Regions from separate parts of the Halomonas sp. AOP7-B1-5 genome, predicted to be linked through region 1. Evidence: predicted binding sites of a transcription regulator. Region 1 holds the regulator's gene; each other region holds the start of a gene.

Evidence for each region. Region 1 encodes FliA, which starts transcription of late flagellar genes. Its sites were predicted from a motif close to CTAAAGTTNNNNNNNNNNCNGCCGATA; they were not measured.
Region 2: a site for FliA is predicted at 10,316-10,342, ahead of ACT3XD_RS17640 (flagellin N-terminal helical domain-containing protein). Genes of this name have one in related genera too.
Region 3: a site for FliA is predicted at 3,924-3,950, ahead of ACT3XD_RS19020 (FliC/FljB family flagellin). Genes of this name have one in related genera too.

Annotation. Positions count from the first base shown of each region.
Region 1 is NZ_JBQTDC010000003.1:46,640-58,133, reverse strand. Features, by position in the region: gene uvrA (excinuclease ABC subunit UvrA) at 1-1,320, shown strand, start outside; gene ACT3XD_RS02520 (Crp/Fnr family transcriptional regulator) at 1,501-2,244, shown strand; gene ACT3XD_RS02515 (hypothetical protein) at 2,336-2,875, shown strand; gene ACT3XD_RS02510 (sensor domain-containing diguanylate cyclase) at 2,910-4,913, opposite strand; gene ACT3XD_RS02505 (OmpA/MotB family protein) at 4,938-5,606, opposite strand; gene ACT3XD_RS02500 (motility protein A) at 5,611-6,429, opposite strand; gene ACT3XD_RS02495 (RNA polymerase sigma factor FliA) at 6,469-7,170, opposite strand; gene ACT3XD_RS02490 (flagellar protein FlhE) at 7,197-7,601, opposite strand; gene ACT3XD_RS02485 (hypothetical protein) at 7,667-8,314, opposite strand; gene flhF (flagellar biosynthesis protein FlhF) at 8,311-10,476, opposite strand; gene flhA (flagellar biosynthesis protein FlhA) at 10,531-11,494, opposite strand, start outside.
Region 2 is NZ_JBQTDC010000050.1:8,829-20,322, forward strand. Features, by position in the region: gene ileS (isoleucine--tRNA ligase) at 1-1,093, opposite strand, end outside; gene ribF (bifunctional riboflavin kinase/FAD synthetase) at 1,101-2,198, opposite strand; gene murJ (murein biosynthesis integral membrane protein MurJ) at 2,325-3,914, opposite strand; gene rpsT (30S ribosomal protein S20) at 4,166-4,432, opposite strand; gene ACT3XD_RS17615 (amino acid ABC transporter ATP-binding protein) at 4,698-5,453, opposite strand; gene ACT3XD_RS17620 (amino acid ABC transporter permease) at 5,450-6,118, opposite strand; gene ACT3XD_RS17625 (amino acid ABC transporter substrate-binding protein) at 6,184-6,960, opposite strand; gene ACT3XD_RS17630 (hypothetical protein) at 7,216-7,893, opposite strand; gene ACT3XD_RS17635 (hypothetical protein) at 8,045-8,245, opposite strand; gene ACT3XD_RS17640 (flagellin N-terminal helical domain-containing protein) at 8,395-10,281, opposite strand; gene ACT3XD_RS17645 (acyltransferase) at 10,568-11,065, opposite strand; partial or broken gene ACT3XD_RS17650 (FkbM family methyltransferase) at 11,070-11,494, opposite strand, start outside.
Region 3 is NZ_JBQTDC010000072.1:57-6,499, reverse strand. Features, by position in the region: gene ACT3XD_RS19030 (O-linked N-acetylglucosamine transferase, SPINDLY family protein) at 1-2,049, opposite strand, end outside; partial or broken gene ACT3XD_RS19025 (tetratricopeptide repeat protein) at 2,068-2,277, opposite strand; gene ACT3XD_RS19020 (FliC/FljB family flagellin) at 2,664-3,851, opposite strand; gene fliD (flagellar filament capping protein FliD) at 4,418-5,818, opposite strand; gene ACT3XD_RS19010 (hypothetical protein) at 5,970-6,239, opposite strand.

The DNA of each region.
Region 1 (11,494 bases):
TACATTCTGGACGAGCCTTCGATTGGCCTGCACCAGCGTGACAACGACCGCCTGTTAAAAACCCTTGAGCGGCTGCGCGATTTGGGTAATACCGTCATCGTGGTAGAGCATGACGAGGACGCCATACGCGCGGCTGACCATGTGCTGGACATCGGCCCGGGTGCGGGCGTACACGGCGGTGAAATTGTGGCTCAAGGCACGCCGCAGCAGGTAATGGATAATCCCGCCTCGTTAACCGGTCAGTACCTTTCAGGCACACGCGAAATCAGCGTTCCGCCTTATCGTATCCCCGGTAACCCGGAAAAGCAGCTGGTGGTGCGCGGCGCAACCGGTAACAACCTGCAGAACGTGACGCTTAGCCTGCCGCTGGGCCTGTTTATTGCGATTACCGGCGTGTCGGGCTCGGGTAAATCGACACTGATCAACGGCACGCTAATGCCCATCGCGGCCCGGGAGCTTAACCGTGCGACCACGCTGACGGCCGCGCCCTACGAGAAAATTGAAGGGCTCGATCAGCTCGATAAAGTCATCGATATTGACCAAAGCCCGATTGGGCGTACGCCGCGCTCTAACCCGGCGACCTATACCGGCATCTTTACGCCTATCCGTGAGCTGTTTGCTGGTACCCAGGAGGCGCGCTCGCGCGGCTACAAACCGGGACGCTTCAGCTTTAACGTCAAGGGCGGGCGCTGCGAGGCCTGTCAGGGCGAAGGCATGATCAAGGTCGAGATGCACTTCCTGCCAGATATCTATGTGCCGTGTGACGTGTGTAAAGGCAAGCGCTATAACCGCGAAACCCTGGATATTCACTACAAAGGCAAAACCATCCACGAAGTGCTAGAGATGACGGTCGAGGACGCGCTTGAGTTTTTCAGTCCGGTTCCGGCCATCGCTCGCCGCTTACAGACCTTGCTCGATGTCGGGCTCTCGTATATTCGACTTGGCCAAAGTGCAACCACCCTCTCAGGGGGCGAAGCTCAACGTGTCAAGCTTGCCCGGGAGCTTGCCAAGCGCGACACCGGCAAGACGCTCTACATTTTGGATGAGCCTACCACCGGTCTTCATTTCGAGGATATTCGCCAGCTGCTGACCGTTTTGCACCGCCTGCGTGATCATGGCAATACCATTGTGGTGATTGAACACAATCTTGATGTGATCAAGACCGCCGACTGGGTCGTAGACCTAGGTCCTGAAGGCGGCTCGGGGGGTGGCCAGATTATCGCCGAGGGCACTCCTGAGCACATTGCCAAGCAGAGCGTTTCACATACCGGGCGGTTTTTATCGCCGCTACTTGAGCGCAACAAGAATACGCCTAAATAGTAGTTAAAACGACGGCTAAAACGGGGGTGGGTATTTACCCACCCTAACGCCGTTTTTGTGTAATAATTTAACCGGAACCCCCTGTGATAGGGCAGCCCGACTACCCAGTATGCAATTGTATTGCTTAAGTTATTGGTCATATTACTAAACGTCGTTAAGCAATATTCATGGAGAACCCCTGTGAGCCAAGAACAAAGCTGCATCCTCCATCACTTCGGCCATTACTGCTCTTTAAACAAGGAAGAAAAAGAGCTATTGATATCACTGGAAGAAAGTCCCACCGATATCAAAGCAGGCTCACTACTCTGGGAAATGGGCGATCCAGCAAGCGAATTCTGCACATTGAAAAGCGGCTGGGCGTTCTCCTATCGCCACCTTGAGAATGGCAACCGACAGATTCTGGAAGTTTTTTTACCCGGCGACATTATCGGTTTGCGCGAATTCGCTTTTTCTCAGCGGCTAGAAAATGTGCGCATGATTACCGATGGCGTTGTGTGTCATTTTCCGCATAAGCGTCTGCTTGAAATATTTCGCCAGTCCATATCGCTCACCTCGGTGGTGTTTGCCATCGCCAGTCGTCATCAGGCACTGCTCACAGAGCGCTTAGTAACCCTTGCACGACGAAGTGCAAGGCAAAAAACGGCGCATTTCCTATATGAGATGTACCTAAGACTACGCCAGACTAATAGCGATATTGATGGGCAGTTTCGGCTTCCGCTTTCGCAAGAGCAGCTTGCCGACATTCTAGGCTTAAGCCCTGTCCATGTGAGCCGTACGTTCAGCTCGCTGAGTGAGGAGGGCCTTGTGTTTCGTGACCGACACAATCTCACGATCCCCGATTTGAAAGCGCTGGCTGAGGCCGGTGAGTTTGATGACTGCTATCTTCACGATGACGTTAGACCCCTGTTTGATATGTCGGCCTAACCCGGCTGCGTGCAGCTGTATGCAGCCGTTTTGCGAAGGCTTCGCTCATCATTGCCTGTAGGCTTTTCTTACCTAACGTTGACGACTAATCATGAAACCTTTCTCAACTGCCCTGACCAGTGCCTGCCTGTTTTTCGCGTCTTTAGCATCCGCGGCAACGTTTAATGTGCAGGATGCGCAAACGCATGGTCATTGGCAGTCGATGGCGCTTACGCTGGGTAGTGAACGCCATTTTCGCGCGGTTGAGACACACAGCTACTCAGACGCCACGCTCAGCCTGAACGCGACACAAAATGTGTGCGATTTACCCTGGCTTGAAATGCGTGTCACGCTGGAGCAACAGCAAGGTGAGAGTAAAACCGTCAACCTAGTCCCCACACGGCTACGCATTGATGAACATCCTGTGGTGGACACCATGGCAGAATTTATCACTGAGCGCGGCGATGATGGTTTTTATGTGCACTTCTACCTTGGTGACATGCAGACATTAATGACTCAGATGCGTCAAGGCGAACAGCTGTTTCTAGGCTTTGATCAAGGCGAACAGGCGCCTTGGTATATGACGTTCCAGCTTGAAGGAGCCAACGAGGCTATTAAGCGCATGCAAACACTTTGCGAGGCTTCGCGCTGAACATTGATAGCCAAAACAGCGTGTTTTTAACATGTTAGGCGATTTCACCGTCGGCTATTTCAACCCGATCTCGGCCTTCGCGTTTTGCACGATACATAGCCTGATCGGCGCGGGCGATTAACGTTTTACAGCTATCCCCAGACTGCCAAACAGCAATACCGATACTCACAGTGACCAATTGCTTAAGCCCTTCGACATGCAGCGTTGTGAGCAGTGTGCGTAAACGCTCGGCTAAACCTAGCGCAGCCTGAAGATCAGAGTGAGTGGCGAGCACTACAAATTCTTCCCCACCCCAACGACCAAAATAGTCGCAGCCACGCAGCGAGCTTTCCACCAGCCGTGCCAGGGCCACTAAAACGTCGTCTCCCAGGCTATGCCCGTGGGTATCATTGATCGTTTTAAAGTGATCGACATCGAATAGCAGTAGCGCGAAACCTGCTCCATAGCGTTTCGCCGCGACAAGCTCTGTATCGATCGCTTGCTCTATGCGGTAGCGGTTCCATACCTGAGTTAATGGATCAAAGTGGGCAAGCTGCTCAAGGCGCTGATTGGCAGCTGCCAGCGCCTTGCGCTCATTTTCAAGATGCATATTCAACATGCCGATTTCGTAACTCGAAATGGCAAGTGTTAAGTCTTCGCCTAGTTTCACGGCCGCTAAGCGTTCAACGCGCTGCCACGCGTCACTGCTACCGATAATTTCCTCATACCAGGCAGCTGGCGGCGAATTGCATATTGACGGCGTGACTTGGCTGGTCGGCTGCATGGACCAATAGAGCGCCTCAACCTGCTCGGGCCGAAAGAAGCATAGCCATGCGCGCTGTGCCGGATTCATAGGTAGCGGTACGGCAAGCACCCCAGACTGCTCTGGCATGGCAAGCGAACTGGTGAGCGGCTCTTTAGCGATGCGGCGAGTGCACCATGGCCCGCTATGCGTATGGGCATTGCCTAAACGAATCACAAACTGGCTAATCGCCTCAGGTGTGGGCGTCTTTCCAACCTGATAGACGGCCCCTGCAATCCACAGCGCAATGCCGTGGGCACGGAACATCGTCATCCACGTATCAGCATGATTAAACAGCAGTTGCTGCGGGCTTTGTGGTTCTTGGTGCGGGCTGGTAGCAGGCATCAGGCTGTCCTGGACACGCTTTAGATAGCGCGCTTCCTGACGAGCGCGCAGCAGTGCCAGCCGCTCGGTCACCATTTGTACCAAGATATGTACCGCATCCCGAACCGAGGCCGGTACCGGATGCGGCGTAGTCGAAAAGCAGGAAAGCAGTCCCCAAAGGCCTGTGTCACGCTGCATAGCCACGCACAGCATGGAACGCACACCTAGCGACTCCATATAGCACTGCCGCTCTGGGGCTGGCGCACGAAGTACGCTCGCGTCTAAATTGATCGGAAAGTCGTTAGGCACAAGTTGTTCAAATGACGCGTTGGCATCTTCAATAAAGCGTACAGGATGGCGTGCATAGGCACGTCGAAGCGTTGGTGGAACGTCACTTGCCGCCATCCGTTGCCCCACTAAAGTCGGCAGCTGGGTATCTTTAGCCTCGGCCACAATATGGCCATGCCAGTCAGGGTCAAAATGACAGACAGTCACGCGTTCGAAACCCGTTAGCTGGCGGACTTCATTCACCAAATAGGTGAGCAACTCGTCTTGATTGGCCGCCTCTGTGAGCTTAATAAATTGCTCATTGATCGCCCCTAGCAGGCGTCGCTGCCCCACAATGACAAGCGGCTCAATCTCCATGATGACGTGTTCACCGCTTCGGTAAGCACGCAGCTGCAGACGGGCCTGCTTATCCGATCCATGGTTGAATACTAGCGGTGCCGCTAGCCGCTGCTGACCCTGTAGCTCACGCCGCGCCCGTTGAGCCATACGCTTACCCAACAGTTGATTTAGCGTTATCTTCTGCGAAGAGGCGCTTAAACCGACCAGCGCTTCAAGGTTAGTGCTGGTGGCTTGAATATGCCGACTATCGGCATCAAGCACCAGTAAGGCACCAAATGACTGCAGTAAAGGGTGATGCTTAGACACAAACCCGACCTTCAGTAAATTGATTTACCCCTCTGACTGATGACGCAACAATAGTTCAACGCGCCGGTTAGCGGCTCGTCCATCAGGCGTTGCGTTACTCTCCATGGGTTGGGTGTCGGCATAACCAACGGCCCGCATACGAGAAATAGCCACCCCCTGACGCTCTAGATGACGCATCACAGCAATTGCGCGTCCAGCAGACAGCTCCCAGTTGGAGGGGAATCGGGGAGTCGCAATAGGAATGTTGTCAGTGTGCCCCTCAACTGATATTTGGCCGTCAAAGGTTGCCAACGCTTCTATAACGCTTTCTATCACATCTTGTCCCTGAGCGGTTAGTACTGCCTCACCACTGGGAAACAAAAGGTTGTCATCAATGCGCAGCGTAACGCCGCCCTGGCCTTGCGATACGCTAACGCCTGGGATATCCAGGGCCACCATCTGTGGCTGTAAACCGCTATGCCGCGGGTAGATTCCGGTCGCAAGCGTGGCTAGCGGTAGCGCTTCAGCCACGCTTGCGCCTATGCCTCCGCCCTCATCCGCCTCACTGCCACCCGGAGGTGACAGAGCCAGCAGCAGTACAAATAACGTAATCAGCAGGGTCAGTACATCTAAGTAGCTGGTAAGCCAACTCTCATCGCTTTCGCTCTGCCCTGCCGGCATTTCCAATGCATGACGAGTATCGCGATCCAGCATCGTGTTAGCCCTTCGCCGCCGCGCTTGAGGGATCCGGTCGCGGCTTTATGCTGGCATCACGAATTTCATCATTATAATTAGCAATAAACGAATTCAGCGTCTCTTCAATAAATGAAGGCAGGCGCCGTTTAGTAATCAGGGAAATGCCTTCCAATACCATGTTCATGGTGATCAGACGCTCTTCCGTACGCCGTTCAAGCTTGACAGCTATCGGCTTGAATACCAGGTTGGCCAGCAAAATACCGTAAAACGTCGTTAGCAGCGCTACCGCCATGCGTGGGCCAATCACATCCAGGTCGCCTGCATCCATGACTTCGAGCATATTCACCAGCCCAACGAGCGTACCGATCATGCCAAACGCTGGCGCATAGGTCGCCATGGTGCGAAAAATTTGCGCTTCCGCATGCTCGCGGGCTTTTAAACGGGCGATACGCCAACGCAGCATGTCGAAAATTTCGTCTTCTTTAGTATTGGCAATCACCAGTTGAATGCCGGTACGTAAAAATGGGTTACGTGTATGCACCAGCTCTTTTTCCACCGCCCTTACATCGCCTTTAAACCATAGCCGGGACATAGCAACCAGTTCATTGATATCGTCACGTGCATAGGTGTTTTCACGCCGAAAGACGAGGCCCACCAGCCGCACCACACGCAACACTTCCTTTAGCGGGTAGCTGATAAACGTGGCTGCCAACGTGCCGGTCACCACGATCGCTAAACCGGGCAGGTTGATAAAGCTTTCCGGAGACTCTGCAGTAAAAAACAGAACGCTCACCAGCAGTAGCATACTGGCGAATATACCTATCAGCGTAGACGGGTTCATCAACGGTTCCTTGCCGGTTATGGTGTAGATAGAAGCGGTTCAAGCAGAATCGTGTAAGCGGGCCCGCAGGCGGCTTATTGCCTGGCTGTGCAACTGTGACACGCGGGACTCGGTCACTCCGAGCACGGCTCCCACTTCTTTAAGATTCAGCTCTTCTTGGTAATAAAGCGCCATCAGCAGTTTTTCCCGCTCAGGGAGCGCCTCAATGGCGGCGATTAACGTTTGCCGCTGCTGCTCATCAAGCAGCTTTTCAAACGGTAAATTGCTGACATCGAAGCTTGCTGGCTCGCCGCCATCAGCGACAAGTTCCTCAAACGGCAGTAACTGGCCGCTATTGGTGTCGTTAAGCAACTGCTGATATTCATCGAGCGGCATATCAAGTTCAAGCGCAATTTCTTTTTCTTCCGGTGGGCGCCCCAATTGCTGCTCCAGCCGGCGTACCGTGTCATCCATTGCGCGAGCAGCCCTCCTTACGCTGCGCGGCATCCAGTCCCGAGTGCGCAGCTCATCCACCATCGCACCACGGATACGTTGGCTTGCAAAGGTCGCAAAACTGGCTCCTTGAGCGGCGTCAAAACGACCTAGCGCTTCTAAAAGCCCTACCGTGCCTGCCTGGATAAGATCGTCAAGTTCAATGCTTGCGGGCAACCTGACCTGCAGCGTTAAGGCGTGACGTCTTACCAGTGGCATATACTGCGCTAACAGCTCACCTTGTTTGATTCTGCCTTTTGCTGTGTACATCTTATTGCCTCGCGGCTATACAACTTTTACTGGTAGTTCACGATTACATTCAGCCCTTGCACGCGGACAGGGCGCTGACCTGGCATTAAGGCAAAGCGGAACTGCAGTGGAACATCCGCTTGCCTGCCCGCCAGTTGGGTAATGGTACCGCGCCCGCCACTCAGCGCAACGCACTGCTCTGGATGACATAGCCAAGCATTAATGGGTACCCCTGGAGGCGCGTCAAGCCGCCAGTGTATACGGTCAAGAACACCGTCATGCGCAAGTGCCCCATTGGGTGGCACTATTGGCTGACTGCGGCTTTCACGATCACTCATTGCCACCATCACGCTGGGCACCGACGCACTCCAACTGCCCGCAGCCCCAGCCGTGCCGATAATACCCAAGAGGCCACTTACCACACAGACTACCTTTAACCATCCGCTTAGCATACTTAGCATTTCCTCAGATCGACGGCTTGGCATAAGCCTTACATAGAAGCGCCTGTATGTCGCTTTCAGCGTGCCAGCAATAACAAATCGGTCGCCAAATAATGCGCAGCGGCTTCGCGCAAGTTACTTAGTAGCCCTTGGCGCGGCAAATACGGCTCGTGGAGTGCCAACAAGCGGCGCGGCCCACCATTTTCACGTGCCAGGCGTAAGGCGCGGTACATTTGTGCAAACGCATCAGCCTCACTGTTAACCCATAGTGCCCAGCGCGCGTGTTTAGCGCTTAACTGAGCCAGTTCGGACGCATCGGCCTTGACCACGCAAATAGCCCAGTCATCAGGATCGCCCGCCCAGTGGCGCCCCAGGGCAGCCCACTGCGCCAGGCGGCTCTTTACCTGATTGGCCGACGGTGCCCCACGGCCAGGTAAACCAACAATAAATAAGGTTTTTTTAGGCCTAACCAGCGGACCTTCAGGCGGCTCTAACATTGTGTGCGAAGGCGTGAGGACGCTTTGCGTATGAGTCTCGCTGGCCTTCCCCGCGCCGGTCTCTGTCTCTGTCTCTGTCTCTGTCTCTGTCTCTGTCTCTGTCTCTGTCTCTGTCTCTGTCTCTGTCTCTGTCTCTGTCTCTAAGAGAGCATCAGAGGTCGCTTGCGTCTGTTTCAAGCGCTGGGTATCTGCCCATTGGCGTAAACCCGCCGCCTGATCCTGGCTCATATGCTCACCTCTTGGCTAATACCGCCCAGTTGGCGAATAGCGTCACGTGCCATAAAGGCATATACCAACGCGTCCAACATGGCCGTATCGCGCCGTTTGCGGCGCGCGCCAAGCAAACTCAACAGGTCGGTGCGCAAGGTCGAAGCCGCGTCATCCTCAGCGCTATCTAGGTGACCGACCACCGCTGCCATGCCGCTGGCCATTAATAAGCGCACTTCGGGGTTCAGATCTCCGCTATCGGCCTCTTTCAACTGCTGCCAAGCCCGCTTCGTGAGCGCCGCAAGCCCTTCCCCCTGTAGCTGTATCAGCAGCAGCGATAAGATCTCGCTACCTAAGTGGGCTGGCGTGAGCCAGTAACGCCGGGTAACCACCTTGGCGCTTTCGGGGTCACGGATCTCGCCATACCATGCCAGCAATACGTTGCCAGCCTCATTGTGTACTTCTGCATAGGCGGTCCATAGCTGCATGTACTGGCCGCGAAAGCGCACACCAACATGATGGCTGAGCGTGCTTTCATTAAACAGTAAGCGCAGCGCATAGCGCTCGCCGTGAAAGTATACCCGCTGTGCCGAGCTAACCAGGCTGATCCAGGTCAGTTGCTGCTCATTTAACCAGCACACGGTTTCCGGTACGGGTAAGACGGGCAAGATGTGCGTGCTCGCCCCAGCCGCTTCCTTTAAAGTCTCCAGGCGCGCCTGCCAACCCGCTGGCTGGCGGTGCTGGAGCCAGGGCAAGGCAAGCCAGGCGTTCTGCTCATTAAAGCCGATATCCGGCATGGCCCAATCGCAGCCACGTTCATTGCGCCGTGCAGCCCAGACCACTCCTTTCGCAGGTAAAGGCTGGGTAAGCTGCCGGGCAAGCTGGGCATCTTGTAACTCCCCCGGTAGCGCGCCAATATCCCACACGGCTTCAAGAGCGCTGAAACCCGACATACGCTGACGCAAGCGCGTGAGCAGCGATGACAGCCGCCGACCTTGGCCAAGCACATCCCGCGACCAGCGAGGCATACTGACAGCGGCTGGCCGTGCCGTGCGCGCGCTCATAGGCACCTGCGTTGCCAGAGCCTGATCAATCAGCGACTCAGGCAGCGCCACGCTCATATCTTCAGGCACCTGCTGGCCATTCGAGCTGAACAGCACGCGCATCCCATGGCGTATGACGATATCTAATACCGGTGCCAGCCGGCCGGCTTCGTCCTGTTTGGTGATAATGCAGTCATTAAGCTCAGCCCCCGCCGCACGCGCAGCCTGGCGATAACGCAACACGACCTCTTCAAGGGTTTCTGGCTGGCTGGCCGCGTTCAGCAGAAGCACCAGACGAACGGTAGACTGGCCTCCTTGCAAATGGGCGATCTGCTCTATTACGCGTTGATCACGCTGGCTCATGCCGACGGTATCGATCATGACCCACTGCTTGCCCTGCAGACGCCCCAGCAGATCATCAACCGGTTGCTCAGCATCTAGCGCATACATGGGCGTATCCAACAGGCGAGCGTAGATTCTTAACTGTTCATGGGCGCCAATACGGAAACTATCAGTGGTCACCAAAGCCACAGGGCGCGTGCCATGACGCATCACAAAGCGTGCGGCAAGCTTAGCCGTGGTCGTGGTTTTGCCCACCCCGGTAGGCCCGACCAGGGCAACAATACCGGTTTGGTCGAAAAAGCTGGCTTCTTCATCCAGCACACTGAGCCTGCTGGTCAGCTGCTGACGAAGCCAGATCAGCGGCTGATCACTATTAGAGTCAAGTGCTTGCAGTGACTCAGGCAGGCCTTTGAGTACTTCATCGCTAAGCTCGGCGCTAAATCCCACGCGGTCCAGCAGCTGATATAGCCGCTCTTGTGTACCCACTGCCTGTAAAGGCTCAACGGGGCGGGTCGCCTGCTGGCTGGTTATCAGGGCGCGCATATCCTGCATTTCGCGCAGCAGTCGCTCGCTCATGGCCTGAAGTGGATCCTGCGCCTCGACAAGCGGTGCTAGCGGGCTAACAACCGGCGCAGCGGTGGTCTCAACAGGCTCGACGGCATCGTCGGCCATTGCCAAAATTTCAATGCCATCGTCGGTTCGCCGGTTGGCCAGAATAAGAGCATCATCGCCAAGTGTTTCACGTACCTGGCGCATGACATCACGACTGTTTGCTCCAATAAAACGCTTAACGCTCATGCCTTACCTTATGTATGTACAAGAAACCGATGCGCTGGTTACTGCCTGTCATGCTTAGCGCCCCCCCACTATCGTGGTCACGCGCAACGTACGGTCATCGGGGATCTCAGCTTGAGACATGACGACAAGGTGACGCAAGCGGCGACGCAAAAAGCGCGATAGCACGCCGCGCAGGGAGTGCTGAACGACCAGCACCGGCGCGTCGCCACTGCCCTCATGACGCTCCAGTGCTTGCTGCGCCTGTGTCATTAAGGTTTCAGCAAGGCCCGGCTCCATTGCCCCATTTCCATTCATTGCTTGCATTAGCACCTGCTCAAGCTGGGCATCAAGTCCCATCACATTGAGAGTTTCCTGCCCGGCAAACCATTGCTGTGTAATAGCGCGCCCTAATCCGATACGTACAAGCGCGGTAAGCTCATTGGGGTCTTGTTGTTGTCCGGCAAACTCGGCCAGGGTATCCAAAATAGTGCGCATATCACGGATAGAGACATCCTCTTCCAGCAGATTTTGCAAAATACGCTGCAAGATGGTGAGCGAAATCGCTTTGGGCACGACCTCTTCTACCAGTGACTTCTGATCATCGCCTAGTTTATCGAGCAGCTTCTGCACCTCTTGGCGACCCAGCATTTCAGGTGAGTGACGGTGCAAAAGATGGTTTAAATGGGTGGCAATCACGGTGCTTGCATCCACCACGGTGTAACCATAAACCTGAGCGTGCTCACGCTGGTTAGTGTCTATCCATACCGCCGGCAGGCCAAAGGCCGGATCTTGGGTAGCCGTTCCCTGCAGCTCTCCAGACACTTGGCCTGGGTCGATCGCTAACCATTTGCCTGGCTGCGCTTCAGCGCGGCCAATTTCGGCGCCTTTCATGGAGAGCACATAGGTATTGGGCGGAAGCTCCAGGTTATCGCGAATATGCACAACAGGGGGCAGAAAGCCGACTTCCTGGGCAAACTTTTTACGCACGCTTTTAATACGCCCTAACAGCTCACCTTTCTGGCGGGCATCTACCAGCGGG
Region 2 (11,494 bases), on a different contig from region 1:
CATCAACGTACACGCCGCTGCCCTGTACCGGGTTGAGCATGTCGTCAAAGCTCATGTCGTGGGCGCGGCAGGTATTGAAGTCATCCAGGCCGTAAGACGGCGCCGAGTGCACGATACCGGTACTGCCCACTTCCGATTCGACATAATCAGCCAGGTAAACAGGTGACAGGCGATCATAGAACGGATGGCGGAAGTTGATCAGGTCAAGCTTCTCGCCTTGAGTGGTGGCAATGACCTCACCTTGTAAACCAAAGCGCTCAAGGCAGCTTTCCACCAGCTCTTCGGCAAGCAGCAGCAGGCGCTCGCCGGTATCCACCAGCGCGTAGGTAAATTCGGGGTGAACGTTGAGCGCCTGGTTGGCAGGAATCGTCCAAGGCGTGGTGGTCCAGATCACGACTGCCGCCGGCTTGGGCAGCTCGCTCAGGCCAAACGCAGCGGCAAGCTTGTCGGCATCTTCCACCGGGAAGGCAACATCGATCGCATCTGACTTCTTGTCCTGATACTCGACTTCCGCCTCCGCCAGGGCCGAGCCGCAGTCAAAGCACCAGTTGACCGGCTTCAGGCCTTTGAAGACGTAACCCGCTTCAACCATGTCGGCCAGCGCGCGAATCTCGCCCGCCTCATTGGCGTAGTCCATGGTGCGGTAAGGATGATTCCAGTCGCCAATGATCCCCAGGCGCACGAAGTCAGCCAGCTGCGTTTCGACCTGGGCACCGGCGTATTCACGGCACAGCTCACGGGCTTTTTCAGGCGCCAGGTGTTTGCCGTGCGTGGTTTCTACCTTGTGCTCAATCGGCAGACCATGACAGTCCCAGCCCGGCACGTAAGGGGCGTCAAAGCCCGCCAGGTTTTTCGACTTGACGATAATATCTTTTAAAATCTTATTAACGGCGTGACCAATATGGATACTGCCGTTGGCGTAGGGAGGGCCATCGTGCAGTACAAACAGCGGTGCACCTGCACGCGCTTCGCGCAGGCGCTGGTACAGATTCATATCCTGCCAGCGTGAAACACGCCCCGGCTCCTGCTTGGGCAGCATGCCACGCATGGGAAAGTCGGTTTCAGGCAAGTTTAGCGTGTGCTTATAGTCCATGGTTCGGTCAGCCGTTGTTAGTATCGGCAGCGTCATCCGCCGAAGAAGGATCAGAAGAATTTGTCTTGGAAGCCGTTGTCTTGGAAACCGTTGTATTGGAAACCACTGTATTTGAAATCATGGCCTCACGCCCAAGCGGGGCCGAGGCCAGCGGTAGCGCGGTAGTACGGTCAGTGACTGCCGTCGCAAAGTAGCGATGCGCTTGACCCTGATCGCGCTCAATTTGCGCTTTTAGCGCATCAAAGTTGTCGAATTTCACTTCCCCACGAAGCCGCGCACAGGGAAATACCGTCATGCGCTTGTCGTAGAGGTCACCATCAAAATCAAACAGGTGCACTTCCAGGGTGGGCCGTTTGGAACCCACCGTAGGCCGAAAACCTACGTTGGCGACCCCATAATGGCGCTGGCCGTTTTCAAGCGTCACCCCAACGGCATAGACGCCGCGCAGGGTTAATGGCTGAGGCAACAAGGGCAGATTCGCCGTGGGTACGCCGATAGTGCGGCCCAGCTGCTGGTCACGCACCACACGCCCTTCAAGCGAGTAAGCCCGGCCCAGCAGGCTTGCCGCCACGGCGAAGTTACCGCTGGCAAGCAAGGTACGCACCCGGGAGCTTGAAACACGCTCATTCTCGACCGTAAAGGTTCGGGTATGCTCCACTCCAAAGCCGCGCTCTTCGCCTACCGCCGCCAACAGCGCGAAATCGCCCTGCCGGTCGCAGCCAAAACGAAAGTCATCGCCGACCACCAGATGCTTAACATTCAGCCCTTTGATCAACACCTGATCAATAAATTCACGCCCGGTCAGACTTCTAAGCGCGTTATTGAAAGGCAGGCACAATACCTGCTCAGCGCCGTACTGGCCTAATAGACGCACCTTTTCACGCAGGCGCGTCAAGCGTGGCGGGGCCTGGTCGCCGGCAAAATACTCACGCGGCTGGGGCTCAAACACGACCACCGTTAACGGCACGTTCAGGCGGGCGGCATGTTCACGGCACTGCTGCAAAATCGCCTGATGGCCACGATGCACGCCGTCAAAATTACCAATGGTAGCGACGCAGCCACGTTGTGCCGCCGCCAGATTGTGCAGTCCTCGAATGACGCGCATGGCACCTCAGCCGTTAATAATTTGCCGCTCCCAGGCCTTATCAGGCTTAGGCGAGGCATAAAAACCTCTGATTATAGCGAACCTACGCTAATATATGTCTAACTCTCTACGTTTCAACGTATCGATTTAGCTTTGCATCTTAAAATGCCGCGGCCGCAAACCAAACGCCGCCAGCCAGACAAAGTAAAGCGAACCGCCCAATCCGACCAGGCCACTCACCCAGGCAACCCGCTGCCACAGGCTAAACCCAAGCCATTCCTGCCACCCAGGCGACACTACATAGAGGGCGACCGCCATTAACGCGCTGCCCCCCAGCAGCTGCACCGCATAACGCCCCCAGCCCGGCTGAAACACCAACACACCCTGCTTGTGCAACAAGTACCCCAGCAGACCAGCATTCAAAAATGCCGAAAGCGCGGTGGCTAACGCCAGGCCGGCATGGGCCAGCGGCCAGATCAAAATAAGGTTGAACACCATATTAGCGACCATGGCGATGATACCCACCTTCACCGGCGTTTTGGTGTCCTGGCGGGCAAAAAAACCAGGCGCCAATACCTTGATCAACATAAAGGCTACCAGGCCAAAGGCATAGGCGCGCAGGCTCATCGCCGCCATTTGGATATCGTTATCGGTCATTGCGCCATAGTGAAACAGCGTAATCAACAGAGGTTCCGCCAAGACGGCCAGCGCCAGCGCAGCGGGCAGGCCTAACAGCAGCACCACACGAATCGCCCAGTCGAGCATGGCGGCAAAATGCTCCTTGGACTGCGAGGCATGGCGCTTGGAAAGCGCAGGCAAAATGACCGTGCCAATCGCCACGCCAAACACACCCAACGGCAGCTCGACCAGGCGATCAGAGTAATAAAGCCAGGAGACGCTACCCGCGGCAAGCAGCGAAGCCAATACGGTATCCAGCAATAAGTTGATTTGCGATACCGACACTCCAAACAGCGCGGGGGCCATCAGCTTTAAAATACGCTTAACGCCGTCGTGGGCAAAATTTGGCCAGGGCGTGGGCATGAGCCCTAAGCGCATTAAAAACGGCACCTGGAAAACCAACTGGGCAGCCCCGGCAATCAGCACGCCCCACGCTAGTGCCATGGCGGGTTCTTCCATTAGCGGCATTAAAAATAGCGCCGCCCCAATCAGTGAAAGATTGAGCAAAACCGGGGTAAACGCAGGCACCGCAAAGCGGTTCCAGGTATTGAGTACGCTGCCTGAAAATGCCGTGAGCGAAATAAGCAGCAAATACGGGAACGTCAGCCGCAGCATATCGGCCGTCAGCGCGTGCTTGTCAGGGTCGCTACCAAAGCCTGGGGCAAATACCCAGATCAGCCAAGGCGCGCACAGCATCGCAATGGCAGTGATCAGGGCCAGCAACGCCGTTAAACTACCCGCCACTGCGTTTAAAAGCTCGCGGATTTCCTGCTTACTGCGCTGGGTCGAGTATTCGGAAAGCACCGGCACAAAGGCCTGGTTAAAGGCGCCTTCGGCAAACAGACGGCGTAGAAAGTTAGGAATCTTGAAAGCCACAAAAAACGCGTCCGCGCCATCGCCCGCCCCGAGCAGGGTCGCGACCACCACATCGCGCACCAATCCCAATACGCGCGAAAGCATGGTCATGGCACTCACCACCAGCCCTGAGCGCATTAGCCCACGGCGTGGCGGCACATCAAGCGTGGTAGAGGTTTCGTTAGGGGGCGTGCTTTGGGTCATTTTTTGATCCATGGGCGCTGGCAACCAATACCCATCAAGGGGCGCTAGGCTTCGTATGAAAACTGCTTACGCTCGATCATGCTGCGTTAAAAATCGGCTCAAAATACTCATTTACACCCTGTAAACTCCGTTTTTTCGCCGATTTTTGCCTTGCCTGATCTTCGCTCACCGACTTTTCATACAAAGCCAGAATAAAACCATCAGACACAAAAAAACCGGCCGCAGCCGGTTTTTTTATGGCGCCTGCCGGCTTACGCCGCCAGAGCCTTAATACGCTTGTTCAAACGGCTTTTCAGGCGCGCTGCTTTCTTCTTGGAAAGCACGTCCTTATCAGCGATACGGTCAACGACCGGCTGCATTGCCTTGAACTCTTCCATCGCCTTAGCGTGGTCGCCAGTGCCAATCGCTTTGATCACACGCTTGATATAGGTGCGGACCATGCTGCGCTGGCTGGCTTTCAGGACGCGACGAGTCTCGGCCTGGCGGGCGCGCTTGCGTGCTTGCTTGCTGTTCGCCACAGGTATCTCCTTGGAGAATAAAGGTTGCCGCTAATTCGGCAACGGATTAACTATGTATGCGCCGCTGATGTGCTCACTATTAAAGGTGCCCACCACACGACTTCCTTAACAACCAATTGATTTGACGAGCAATTAAGCTAAGTCAAAGTGTGTGACCGGCAGTCAATCTGGCTGCCCGCCCACGGGTCTTGTCTGAGAGGATGGCGTAGTCTATCACGCGTAAAGCGCCCTTGCTAGCGCATTATAAAACGTCCTTCAAGCCTTTTTAGGGCAGCGGCTGGCCTGTCGGGGCAAGTATCTTGCGTAAAAAATGCTGCGTACGCGGGTCTTTAGGCGCGGTGAACAATTCCTCGGGCGGGGCTTGCTCGATGATCTGCCCTTCATCCATAAAAATCACCCGATCCGCCACGTCACGGGCAAACTGCATTTCGTGGGTGACGATAATCATGGTTTGCTGTTCAGTGGCAAGCTGCTTCATCAAGCTCAGTACTTCATCCACCCATTGCGGGTCTAATGAAGAGGTGGGCTCATCAAACAAAATCACATCGGCGTTGGCGGCCATCGCCCGGCCAATGCCAACACGCTGCTGCTGGCCGCCGGAAAGTGCCGCCGGATAAGCATCGGCCTTATCGGCCAGGCCAATACGTTTAAGAATTTCTCTTGCCCGCGCATGGGCTTTTTCCTTGGGCATTTTATCCACGACGATCATGCCCTCACTAATGTTCTGAAGCGCCGTTTTATTGGCGAACAGACCATAGTTCTGAAACACAAACGCCGTACGCCTACGCAGCTTTAAAATGTCGGCGCGGCTGGCCTTTTGCACGTCCACCCGCAAATCACCAACGGTGATACGCCCCGAATCCGGGCGCTCCAGAAAATTAATGCAGCGTAAAAGGGTTGATTTACCTGTGCCTGAAGGGCCGATAATCACAATGATTTCGCCCCGCTCAAGGGTTAAATCGATATCGGCAAACACGCTTTGCTTACCAAAACGCTTGGTGACGGCTTCAAGCGAGATCATCGTTGATACGCCCTATTCAGATAAATTTCCAAGCGACGTTGGCCCCACGAGAGCATTTCCACCACCACCCAGTAAATAACCGCCACGAGCAAAAAGGCTTCCAGGTATAAAAAGCTGCTGGCGGCCTCTTTTTGGGTTGCCCCCATTAGCTCTGTGACGCCCAGCGTAAAGGCCAGCGACGTTGCCTTAATGATATCAATGAAGTAGTTCATCAACGTTGGCGTGGCCACGCGGGTAGCCTGAGGCAGAATAATGCGCCGCATCAGCTGTGGCTGAGTCATGCCGATAGATAGCGCCGCTTCGGTTTGACTACGGTCAATCCCCACGATAGCGGCGCGAATCGATTCGGCCATATACGCAGAAAAGTGCAGCGTCAGCCCCATGACGGCAGCCGTCACGCCGTTGATCGATACCAACGCTTCAACCAGTTGAGGCAACCCGTAATAAAACAGAAAAAGCTGCACTAATAGCGGCGTGCCTCGAAAAAACGAGATAAACAGCAGCGCAAAGCCATTTAAAAGCGGCACGCGGGTAACACGGATCACGGCCAGTAAACAGGCGAGTACCAGCGCCAGCAGCATGGCGATAGTCGCCATTTCAAGAGTAAGCGGCAAGTAGCTTAAAAGGACCGGTAACAGCCCCCACATATATTCCAGGTTTAGCATGTCAGCATCGCTTATAAGCAAACGGCCGTGGATTACCCACGGCCGACGTTACTACAGGGTAGCGTTTATTCCGGTTGCTGCGTGATATCGGCATCAAACCACTTTTCCGATATCTCACGTAACGTGCCGTTATCACGCAGCTCTGTTAACGCTGCATCTACCCGATCACGCTGAGCATTGCCTTCTTCATTGTTACGAAACGGTAGCGCATTCTCGATTACAGTGAAGGGCTTGCCAGCAAGCGCCAGGGGCAATCCGCGCTCTTTAATCACCTGGGTGGCGCTCACGCGATCCATAATAAATGCGTTGATACGCCCAAGCGCTACATCCTGCTCGACGTTTGACTCGTAGGTGCGGATATCAATCTCGGCCGCATTGGGCAGCTCGCGCAGCAACTGCTCATAGTTAGAGCCCAGGTTAACCGCCACCGTTTTACCGGAAAGGTCTTCTACGCCCTCAATAGACTCGTTACCCGCACGAACAACCACCTGCGCGCCGTCATACACATAAGGGGCGGTAAACACGTATTTGGCTTCGCGCTCAGGCGTGATAGTAATCTGGTTGGCAATGGTATCGATGCGCCCGGAATCCAACATGCCGGCTAACCCAGAGAAGCTCGCCGTCACAAACTCAACGTCGTCGCCGGTGATCTCGCCCACCGCGTTCATTACATCGACCTCAAAGCCTTTGAGTTCATCGCGCTCCACGAAGGTAAACGGAAAATAACCACCGGACATCCCTACCTTCAGCGTATCGGCCTGGGCCTGCACAGCAGCAAAACCGCTGGCCAGACTTAATGAAAGTACCGCGACTAATGCGTTTAAACGGCGTGTTCGAGTCATCTGTTGGCATCCTCATCGGCAAAGATCATTTGCCCTATTGATAGGGGTAGCTGGGCAGGCTCTAAAAAGCAGCGGATCAGCTATGCATGCATCATAAACACAAAAAGAATATTAAAAATAGTTTTTATGCATCATGGTTATTAGAGATTGTATAAAAGCGTGTCACGCTATTGCCGACACGCCGGGATAATGCCCTTGATAGCCAAGTGTAGACGCAGATGAATGAACCCGTTAGCGCGGGTAATAAACGGGATTTTAACTGCCGGTGATATTTTTGAAGGTTTTACGTGAGGCTGGCTGGCGCTCTTCATCGAGTATCGAACCGCCGAGCGCGGCAAATTCTTCACTCAATTCGACCAGTTTGCCCAGCTGTACCTTATCGAAGCCGCGTTTGCGCTTGGGCTTTTCAACAATCAGGCTTACTCCGCCCAATACGTTCGCTTCATCTAAAAACATTTCTTCGACTGGCATACTCCCCGGCGGATAAGCGTTGGCTACCCGTATAGGGTTTTGTGGAGTCACACCTGATGCGAGATACACCTGAAGCGTAGCGTCATAATGCGCCTCCCACGCTTGCAGCAGGGCATGGATTTTTTGATTAAGTGTTACGTCAGGCCGATCAAAAATAACGAATAGAGAGTACGATGCGCTAGGCGGAAGCGTGGGCGGAGGAGCGCTATCTAGCTCGGCAGAGGGCGTAGGTTCAGCCGTTACCATGCTTTCTTTTACTGGCGCTGGGCTTGGTTTAGCGCGTGGCGAGACTGCTGGCGTTTTATTCCGCTTACCCGCAACGGTTAGCCAAAAGCTATCCGGCGCGGCTAATCCCAACGCCTCTTTTTTGCAGACAAAGAAATAGCCAACGATCACTAACGTATTAAAGCTTAACCAACCTGCCGCGATGGCTAGGGTCAACGCCAGCGTATGTGCGCTCATTGCTTAAATCCCACTACTTTTTATAAGAGGGTAAGTATTGGCTAGATAAGAAAAAAAGCAATTTTATTAGGCTTATCAATTAGTACAATGAGGTGGGGAAAGGGAAAGTGTGAAAGGTAAAATATCAGTTACGTGTGTCGAAAATTAACAACTAAGAGTCGTCTTTTAGCATCGCCAGCGTATGTTCGCGTTGCCGTTTGATGGATCTATCGAGGATATCGAGAAGACGGTCGTAGTCATCGTGCATGATTTTATCAAGCCCATGCGCTTCTGCTTGATCAATCGTGGTTTGCGTGTCACGGATTACTTTTTCCAGTTCCAGTGCTACGCGTTCATGTTCATCGGGCCGCATAATAGCCTCTAAGCAATATTGATAACCGCTTATTCAGCCTGGTAAACAGCCTGCATGCTACCAGCGCATAAATAAAAACCGGCCCCCTAAGGAGCCGGTTCATTAAGGCAATTGATAAGATGGTTATCTCATCACCGCCAGGGGCTAGCTTAGCCCAGCAGAGACAGAACGTTCTGCGGGATCTGGTTAGCCTGGGCTAATACAGAAGTGCCTGCCTGCTGCAGAATCTGTGCTTTAGTCATGTTGGCAACTTCAACCGCGTAGTCGGCATCCATAATGCGCGAGCGGGCGGCGGAAAGGTGACGATTGGTTTCGTCATGATTTTCAATGATGGCTAATAGCCGGTTATCCAGAGCGCCAAACTCGCTGCGCTTGTTATCCACTTGGGCGATTGCTCGGTCTAATGTCGCCAGTGGATCAGCAGGGTTGCGGATGCGGCGTGCTTCATCTGTCTCACGTATTGTTACCGTGGTCAGGTTGTTATCCACGTTTGTACTCAGTGAACTACGCACTGGGTAATAAAGGATTACGTCACCGTTTCCATTAACGGTTTGCAGCAAATGCTCGCCTTTTTGGTTCAGCACGATGTTGGCTGTTTTCATCGCACCGCTGCCATTTGACAAGGCGTTTAAATTAAACACGTAACCATTTTCAGGCTCAGCTGCCATGACATTTTGATGCGTTGTGCCGTTTAACTCGACATAGTTAACCTGCACATTGGCATTACTCGGCTTAAAATGCACGAACGATGACCCAGCAACAAAAGGCTGGTCGGTGACCGCCCCCATTGGTGTACGCTCACTTACCACGGTGAACGTACTCTCCGAACCACCTGTTTGGCTGGTCACATCAGCGGGATAATACGCATACTGCCCCCCCGCCAACTGCTCTTCGACATAATAAGTGCTATTTAACTGTACTAGAGAGATGCTGCCGCTGTTGCTTTCATCCTGACCATCCAGAGTCAGGCTATAGTCCGCGCTGCCTTTTTGCACTGCTGGCATATAACGTACTTCACTAATGGGGCCTGGCATATCAGCCGGGGCTACATGCGTGTCTTCCAGCACCTGAGCCACCACACTTCGCTGGCTGTTATCCATGATAAGTTCAACGGGCGTATAGTCGCTCCCACGCGCTATCCAATACTCTCCTCCCGAACGTACGATATCCGCGCTACCTAACGGCCAACTATTGCCGTCCAAGTCGACAGCGCTTCGGGAGTATATAACTTCACCTAATGTGCGTTCAGTCACTGCCTCTCGAACATTAATCGTTACGTCGTTATTGCGGGTATCCGTATCGTGTGATGCGCTAATCGATACATTTTTAAGCTGCCCGCCATCGCCACCTAGCTGGATAACATCGCGGTTATTGAAGCGCACTAAATGTGGTTCGTTATCAGCAGGCACATAAGCAACGCGTGAATACTCCGCATCGTCGATAGGAATACGCGCCGAGCGGCCCGGCAGTGTGTCAGTATGCGTGATGGTGCCGGGTTCGCCCTGAAAGGTAAAATCCTTAAGCCCCAGTGTTTGCACACTAAAGCCGGGGGCGCCTAAATTAACGTTCAGGGTTTCGCCATCGTTGGCGCCTACTTGCAGGGAAAGATGCCCCGCTGTGCCATCCAGAAGCGGAATGCCGTTATATTCGGCAACCTGGTTCAAGCGCTCGATTTCCTTCAGGTTGAGATTAATCTCCGCCTGGATACGGTCGCCCATTTCGCCGTTATAAATTTCACTCAATCCCTGCACAGTAAGCTCACGGATACGCTGCAACTTACCGTTCACCGCCTCCAGCACGCCTTGTGCGGTTTGCGACAACGATATGCCATCGTTGGCATTACGCATCGCCATGCCGCGCCCGCTAATCTGGCTGGTCATGCGGTTAGCAATTGCCTGGCCTGCGGCATCATCCTTAGCGCCGTTGATACGCAAGCCGGATGAAAGGCGCTCCATGGATGTCGCCAGCGCAGACTGATTACGCTTCAGGTTCGCCTGGCCGTTCATAGATGGCAAATTGGTATGGATCGACGCCATTCGTGGGCCTGTTTTTAAAATATAATGACTTAGCTATCGGCCTGACTTGAAAAACCTTTAACGAAATATTACAGAGAGGTTTCTTGACAGATGCATATAAACACCATAATAAAAATGGCTCCATCAAGGAGCCAGTTCATTATACCTACTGATAAAACGCTTGCTTTATCTTGACCAAGCCTGAAATCAACCAGCAAAGGCAGAATAGCATGCAGGATCTGACTAGCTTGGAGCAGTGCAGAGGCACCAACCCAGGATAGAACCCGAGCGCGAATCGTGTGATTTTCTAAACAGCTGAATCGTCGATCATCTTCACTGGCTTGGCAGGACGTCCCGCTACGATCGTATTTGGAGGAACATCTCCAGTCACAAGACTGCCAGCAGCGACAACCGAGTTTTCACCAATAACCGCTGGGCCCAATACTGTAACACCAGATCCAAGCCAAACCCCTTGCTTAATCACGATATCCCTTCCATGAGCAGGTACGGCATGCAGCCTTTCCATACCTATCTTTTGGTAATCATGGGTACCGGTTAGAAGCATGCAGCGGTGGCCAAAGAAGCAGTCTTTTTCAATTGTAATATGGCCAGAACGCGTATTCAGCAATAGGTCATTTAACGGTATCGTAATGTTTTCTAAATGCAATCGACTGCGATCTCCCCACACTTTCATTTGCCGTAGTTCAGTTTCTGCCAAGTACGGACTCAACAGCTTTGCCAGTACCTGCAAGTCAGCTTTACTAGCGGTTCTTAGTAATGTCAGAAACTGCGTTTCCTGTTTCATTTATTCAATCCACTGAAATTGCGTTAATTTTTTTACCGACCATCTTCTTAAAAAATTCTTTTTTAGCAAAATTTTCTTCAGCCATTAATAAACGGTAGGCTAAATCGTAACTTCCGTATGCCTTACTTAAGATAAACGCCATTTTCTTACGCTGCTCTACAGAAACTGATGCTATCTCACTAATATCTTTCACATAAACTGCATCCGCAGTTGTCAATTGATTGATACCCTGATGAATTCCACCATTGATTTTCATCGGCGCATACAGGCGCCTTCTTTGCTCCAAAAGCGTGTGCAGCATAAAGCCATTTGCGCGCATCCATTGGTCAATCTCAGCGAAAAGAGGCTGATTTTCATAAAGCTGTATGAAATTTACTTCAGTTTGAATAACCAATGCATTTTTTAGCTTATTTTCAGCATTTTTGAAAA
Region 3 (6,443 bases), on a different contig from region 1:
TATTTCTGCCAGATTTGGCTGACGATAGTGGGTAGGTTGAAACGCAATACGCACTTGAATTGCCAACGTCTCACTTAGTGATGCTTCGCCATTTTCCAATATAGCGACAGCATCATTAAGGCCATCAAGAATCAACCAGTCAAGGCTTTCCAAACCTTCGATGCTATCTAACGTAATGGTGCTGATCGGTAGTTTGGCCAGCACTTGCGTCGCTAAAGCCTCGTTACCTGTCGGCTCAGGCAAAGGTTCAAGCGTGCTGCTCAACGTTTCATCTAAACAGGCATAAAGCGTTGCGGGCTTGCCATCACCAAGCGCGGTGTGAGGAAAAACCTGGATATCATCGCTGCCCTGGAACTGGTCAGCGTTTTGTACATGACTCGCCGGGTCGAATGCCACAATACCGAATGCCTTTAATTGGCGAAGCCCTTCTACCCCTTGTTGGCGCAGCAACGCGGCACCATTGTCCAGCGTTATGATTTTACTTGGCAGCGACCAGCTAAAATCATTACTTGCAGCCTCGTTTTCTATTGCATAAGCCACTTCAACCGGTACGCTTTCATCTTTGAAAGTGGCTTGCCCTGCTTTATCGAACGTGAGTGCAGCAGGCGGCTTACCTTCGCAGTGACGCTGCCAAATAGCGCGCATGGCGTCGGTAAAGTGTCCCGCAAAGAGAGGGGCGTTACACACCGGTGACGCTAACAGTATTTGACGCAAGTGCTGTCTGATAGCGGCCAGGCTATCGAGATCGGATGCCAGGTCGATAACACGCGCCTTATACTCTTCCCAGCACGTGACGACTAGCTCCGGCATACCCGCATTAACAAGATGGGTCGCACTATGACGCCCTGCAAACGTAGGACCGGGAAGCGTTACAACGGGAACGCCCATCAAAAAAGATTCGCAGGTGGTCAAGCCCCCTGAATAAGGCCAAGGGTCCAGTGAAATATCAATCTTGTTATACGCATCCAATAATTCAGCGTGCGAAGAGGGCCCTTCAATAATAAGCCGTGAGCTTTCGATGCCATGCAGTGCCATGGTCTCTCTAATTTTCTGGCAACGTTCCTCGCTCTTATACTGCATACTCTTTAACATTAGCTTAGAGTTAGGCAGCGCATCCATTAGCTTTGCCCACTGCTCTAATACGACATCGTTAAGCTTCGTCGCGTTGTTAAAGCACCCTAAGGTGAGGTAACCGTTCTGTCGTGCCGGTAAGGGCCCTACCTCGGGTTCGTAACCACCAGGAGGCACATAGCAAATATAATCGTTAGGTAGGCGAATGAGTTTTTCAACGTACTCTTCATCCACTCCCTCGGGAGTTTCTACGCTATCGCTAATAAGGTAATCAATAGCAGAGAGCCCCGTGGTATTAATTAAACCACCGACCCACTTCACCTGAAGCGGTGCGGGACGCCTACTCACAGCAAGAACCCTGTTGCCCGCATTATGACCCGCCAGGTCAATCAGAATATCAATCTTATCACTGGCGACTTGCTCCGCGACTTGCTCATCATTAAGCGGCTGAATACTCATCCATTTTTCAGATGCTGCTTGTAACCGTTGTGTAATACCATCAATCGCATTATTGGTGCTATAGAGGTAGAGGGCTATCTGCGCTTTCGACACATTCTCCAAAGCAGACGTTATCATTCGCCCAACGGGATGCCCCCGAAAACCGTCAGAAATTAACCCAATTCTTAATTGCTTTTGAGGGTCTACTAAATTGTCGTAGGATTTAATGGTTGTTTGAACAGAAAATTTATTGTCCCATTGTTTACAAAGGCCGGTGATTTCCTCAGCCGTTTTATGAGGATGATAATGGCATGTGGTTATAATATTTGAGAAAGGGCCAGGCGCCTGGGGATTAATACGGTGGGCTTGTTGATAAGCATCCAAGCCTTTATCAAGGTCGCCCACAGCATTATATACATTCCCCAGATTATTCCAGGAAAGATAATTATTTGGTGCAAGCTGCGCTGCCTTCTCTAACGTTTTCTGCGCGCGCGAATATTCAAATTTTTGCATCAACACATTGCCTAGCGTGTTGAGCATATCAACATCATTAGGCGCCAGGCGGCACGCTTCATCTGCGTAGGTTAGGGCATCGTCGTAACGTGCCTGCGTGTAGTAAATATAGCCAATATAGTGCTGGGCTTTTGCAAAACCTGGCTGGCGCTTTACCGCTTCTTTTAAGAGCGCCAAGCCTTGCTCGGGGTCACCTAGCTGGTGAGTAATCCTGCCTTTTACAGCCAGTGCCTCCGCATCGTTAGGTGTCAGCATAAGCGCCTTATCAAGGGCTTCTAGCGCTTCCTGGCGCAAGCCTGCCTCTGAAAGCTCAGCCCCAAGCTGTTTCCAGGCAGCAGCATTTTGCGGTTGGCGCTCTGCCAGTTTTTTTGCCTTATGCAGCGATGACGGAACACTCTTTCCAGTGACGCTATTCTGGCGAGCTTTCTTTGGCATGGAAGCAGATGTTTTTTTCGACATGAGAAGGCATTCCGCATTTATATTTGCTGGGTAGCATACGCGTATAGAAGGGGCGGCAAAGGTAGGAAAAGCGGCTAATAGATAGCCTAACTGACGGCAAGCGTAACACCCAAAATAAGACAGGCCTCCCAAAGGAGGCCTGTATTTTATCCGACAAAGCGGAAGTGTACTGCGCCAGCTTATTAGCCCAGCAGAGAAAGAACGTTCTGCGGCACTTGGTTAGCCTGGGCCAGTACAGAAGTACCCGCCTGCTGAAGAATCTGTGCGCGAGTCATGTTGCTTACTTCTGAGGCATAGTCAGCATCTTCGATGCGTGAACGGGCTGCAGAAAGGTTGGTTTCGTTGGTTTGCAGGTTGGTAATCGCGGATTCAAAACGGTTTTGAATAGCACCCAAACCTGAACGCAGCTCATCAACTTGTTTCAGAGCATTATCAAGCTGCTCCATCGGATTGGAAGTAGCTGCGCTTAGCAGATCTTTAGCACCAAGCTCGGAACCTTCAATCGTGTAAGCAGCGGTGCCGTTGCCAGTTGCAATAGCCGCCTCGGATGGTTCCACTGAGACTTGGAAGGTCACTGCAGTACCTGAAGTTGCTTCAATGCCTTGTAACCCAAGAGCCTTAGCTTCAGCATTATTTTGAGCAGTGATTTCAACGTTAACGTACCAGTTACCGTTGTCATCAACCTGTGCAGTTGAGGCGCTATCTACAGCTGCAGCAGTAATACCTAAGTTAGTAGCCAAATCTTCAGAGAAATCATTAACAGTATTGGTAGTTACGCCTGTACCTTCACCGTAGGCTTTTTCATAATCAGCTGCTACGGCTGCACCAAGGCCTTCACCAGGGCCATTAACATTGAAGCTGGAAAGCTTCAATGTTTCAGCAGTAATTTTTTCCAGTTTAACGTCGATCATTTCGCCGTCGTTAGCACCTACCTGGATAGACAGGTTGCGGTCTTCAGCCAGTACTTTAACGCCGTTAAAGTCAGTCTGCTCAGAGATGCGGTTGATCTCAGTCAGACGCTGATCGATTTCATCCTGGATGGATTTACGGTCGTCAGCAGAGTTGGTGTCGTTCTGGGCTTGAACCGTCAGTTCACGTACACGCTGCAGGTTGTCGTTTACCTGATTCAGGGCGCCTTCAGCGGTTTGTGCAACAGAGATACCGTCGTTGGCATTACGCTGAGCCTGAGACAAGCCAGTGATCTGTGAAGACATACGGTTAGCGATGGCTTGACCAGCTGCATCATCTTTCGCGCTGTTGATACGCAGACCAGAGCTCAGACGCTCCATAGAGGTAGACAGCGCGCTCTGAGATTTGCTCAGGTTTTGCTGACCGATCATTGCTGTGATGTTGGTATTGATCACTGACATGGTGGTATTCCCCTTTCAATAAGACTGGCCACGTGGCCCGCTGTTCGGCGTGTTGTGCGCCGTTATACTTAATAACGGCGCAACGGAGGAAATCTTTAGGGGGAAGTAGTAAAAAATTATGTAATTTTTGGTAATGAGGGGATTATCAACATTCGACACAGGGCATGTGATGGCAAGCACTTTGTGGGGGATACGTTTATGCTGATTCTTGTGGAGGCTGAGGTTACTCGGCGCTAGCTGCCATGTTGGCCTATAGAGTGTGCTGTGTTACTCAACCCCGGCAGCGCGGGGCGCTGCTTTTGCGCCGGGCCGCCGCTGCGGGTGCGCTTCGCTTACCGCGCACTACATTTTGGCGGTGTTGCTCTGCCTGTCGCGTGAACGACGCGAAGGAGGTGCGAAGCTGGCTAACGTGTAGGTAATAGTGCTTGGGAGTATGTGCGGTGTTTATTTCGGCAACCGGCTTGTAGGAGCTGAGTTTACTCGGCGATGGCGGCGCTAGCCGCCCTTACTCCAGCAGCGCTATGGGGCTGCTTCATTCGCTCCTACAAGGCTGAATGGGATTACTACTAGCGGCCTAGCTGGGCATTCATCGCATCGAACTGTTGGGTCAGGTACGAGCTCGTGCTGTTCATCTGTGCCATCATAACGTCCAACTGGCTGAACTGGGTGCGGTAGCGGGAAAGAGTGCCTTCAATGCTTTTTTCCATGCGCGCATAGCGTTCATCCAGGCTTTTTACGTTGTTCTCAGCACCTGTAATAGCACCTTTGAGCACACCGTTGCTACTGGTCATCTGATCAATGGAACTGTTTAACTTGCCGGCTAAACCGCCGTCTTTATTGTCGCCAGCGAAAAACGCGCTTAGTGCTTGAGGGTCATTGGCGATCAGGTTATCGAGCTTTTCATCATCCACTTGTAGCTTACCGCTAAGAGTAGTGCCAGCCTCTAAGGTAATGCCCAGTTGGCTCAGCGTAGAAAGCTCGCCGTCTTCCCCCCCCCCGGTAAGCACGCTACGCAGGCGGGACTCAATCGTACGAACGGTACGATCACCCAGTAGCTCTCCTGCTGTTCCACTTTCAGCGTTGAAGCTAGTGAGCCCGTTAGTCGTATCTTTTAAATCGTTATACGCGTCGACAAAATCGTTGATCGCTTCGCGCTGCTTTAGGGTATCGCGCTCAATATTGACGGTGCTGGTCGCTTTTTCACCTTCGGCAATGCTTAGCTCATTCAGGTTAAGCGTTACCCCTTGAATAGCGCCTTCCACCTGGTTACTGGCACTGGTAATCGCGATGCCGTTCACCGTTAAAGAAGCATCTTGCCCCTGCTGCTTGGCGCCAGCTTCTGTTGCTTCGCCGAATGGGCCTTCTCCACCTACAAATTCAAAGCTATCAATGGATGCGTCTTCACCCGTGGCCTTGGAACTGAGTGCCAAGCGGTAGCCTTCGCCGTCATTAATAATAGTGGCGTTAACACCGGCGTCTTTATTGGCGTTAATTGCATCACGAATATCGTTTAGTGAGCTGTTGGCATCAAGCTCGATATCGACCGAATCGCTGCCCACAAAATTTAACGTGATGGCGGTCGCACCGTTTAGCTCCAGTGCGTCTGAGGGTTTATTATCTATCCCAGTAATACTCTCAGAGGCAAGCGAGCCATATGTCGCGACCTGACTGACTTCTACCCGGTAACTGCCCGGCAGCGCGCTCGCCGAGGTAGCGGCTTTAATATCATCGCCACGCACACTGGAGGAAAGGCTTTGATAAAGCTTTGGGTCGTTAATCTTGGCCACCGCATCGTTAAATGCGTTAAGCGAGGTTTGCAGCTGCCCATAAGCGGAAATCTTAGCTTGCTGGTCGGCTTTCTGCTGCGTAATCGGCGCTAACTTACCACGCTCGGCATCTTGAAGCTGATCCAGTAAGCCGGTGAGATCTAATCCCGAACCAACGCCAAGGGAGGTAATAGTTGCCATCAGTACAGTCCTCGCAGACACAAAACATGAATTCTATAAATCTTATCGGCCGAAAAGGAGACGACTTTAGCTCAATGCACCTTCACTGAATAGATTGCTGCCATATTCAGCGAAATATCTTTCTTAGGACACGCACAAGCTTATGTGTTTTTTAAAGTTTTTGGCATATAAAATACTGTTGATGAAGATACCGGCTAGCAGCTAGCATTTGTTCTTCCAAAATTTTCAATTGGGACAACTCTGCGTGCTGTAGCGCTGAACTACCCCTTACTAAAGCCGTTGTATTTATTTTTTTCATGGTACTCTCCTCGCTTCCAAAGGGTACTTTACTCAAAGCTAATAAGGTTGTATGCCCATATATGGCGCTAGCTGAAGATCCCCCTTTAGCTTTTTCTTTACTTAGCGTATCTGTAAATATCATAGCTCCCTCATCTACTTCTGATGATATTTTTTCAATATCAATCTATCATCTACCCTTTGGTTAGATTGTGACACGTACTTCATCTAATACTGCTTTCTCTTTTCCCTAACGCTTCAGCAGGAACTACTAGTAAATTCTTTAAGAATCGCCCTTAAGGTATTTTTATAAAATTTAAAGCTCAATAAATAAAACTACTGCTTAATT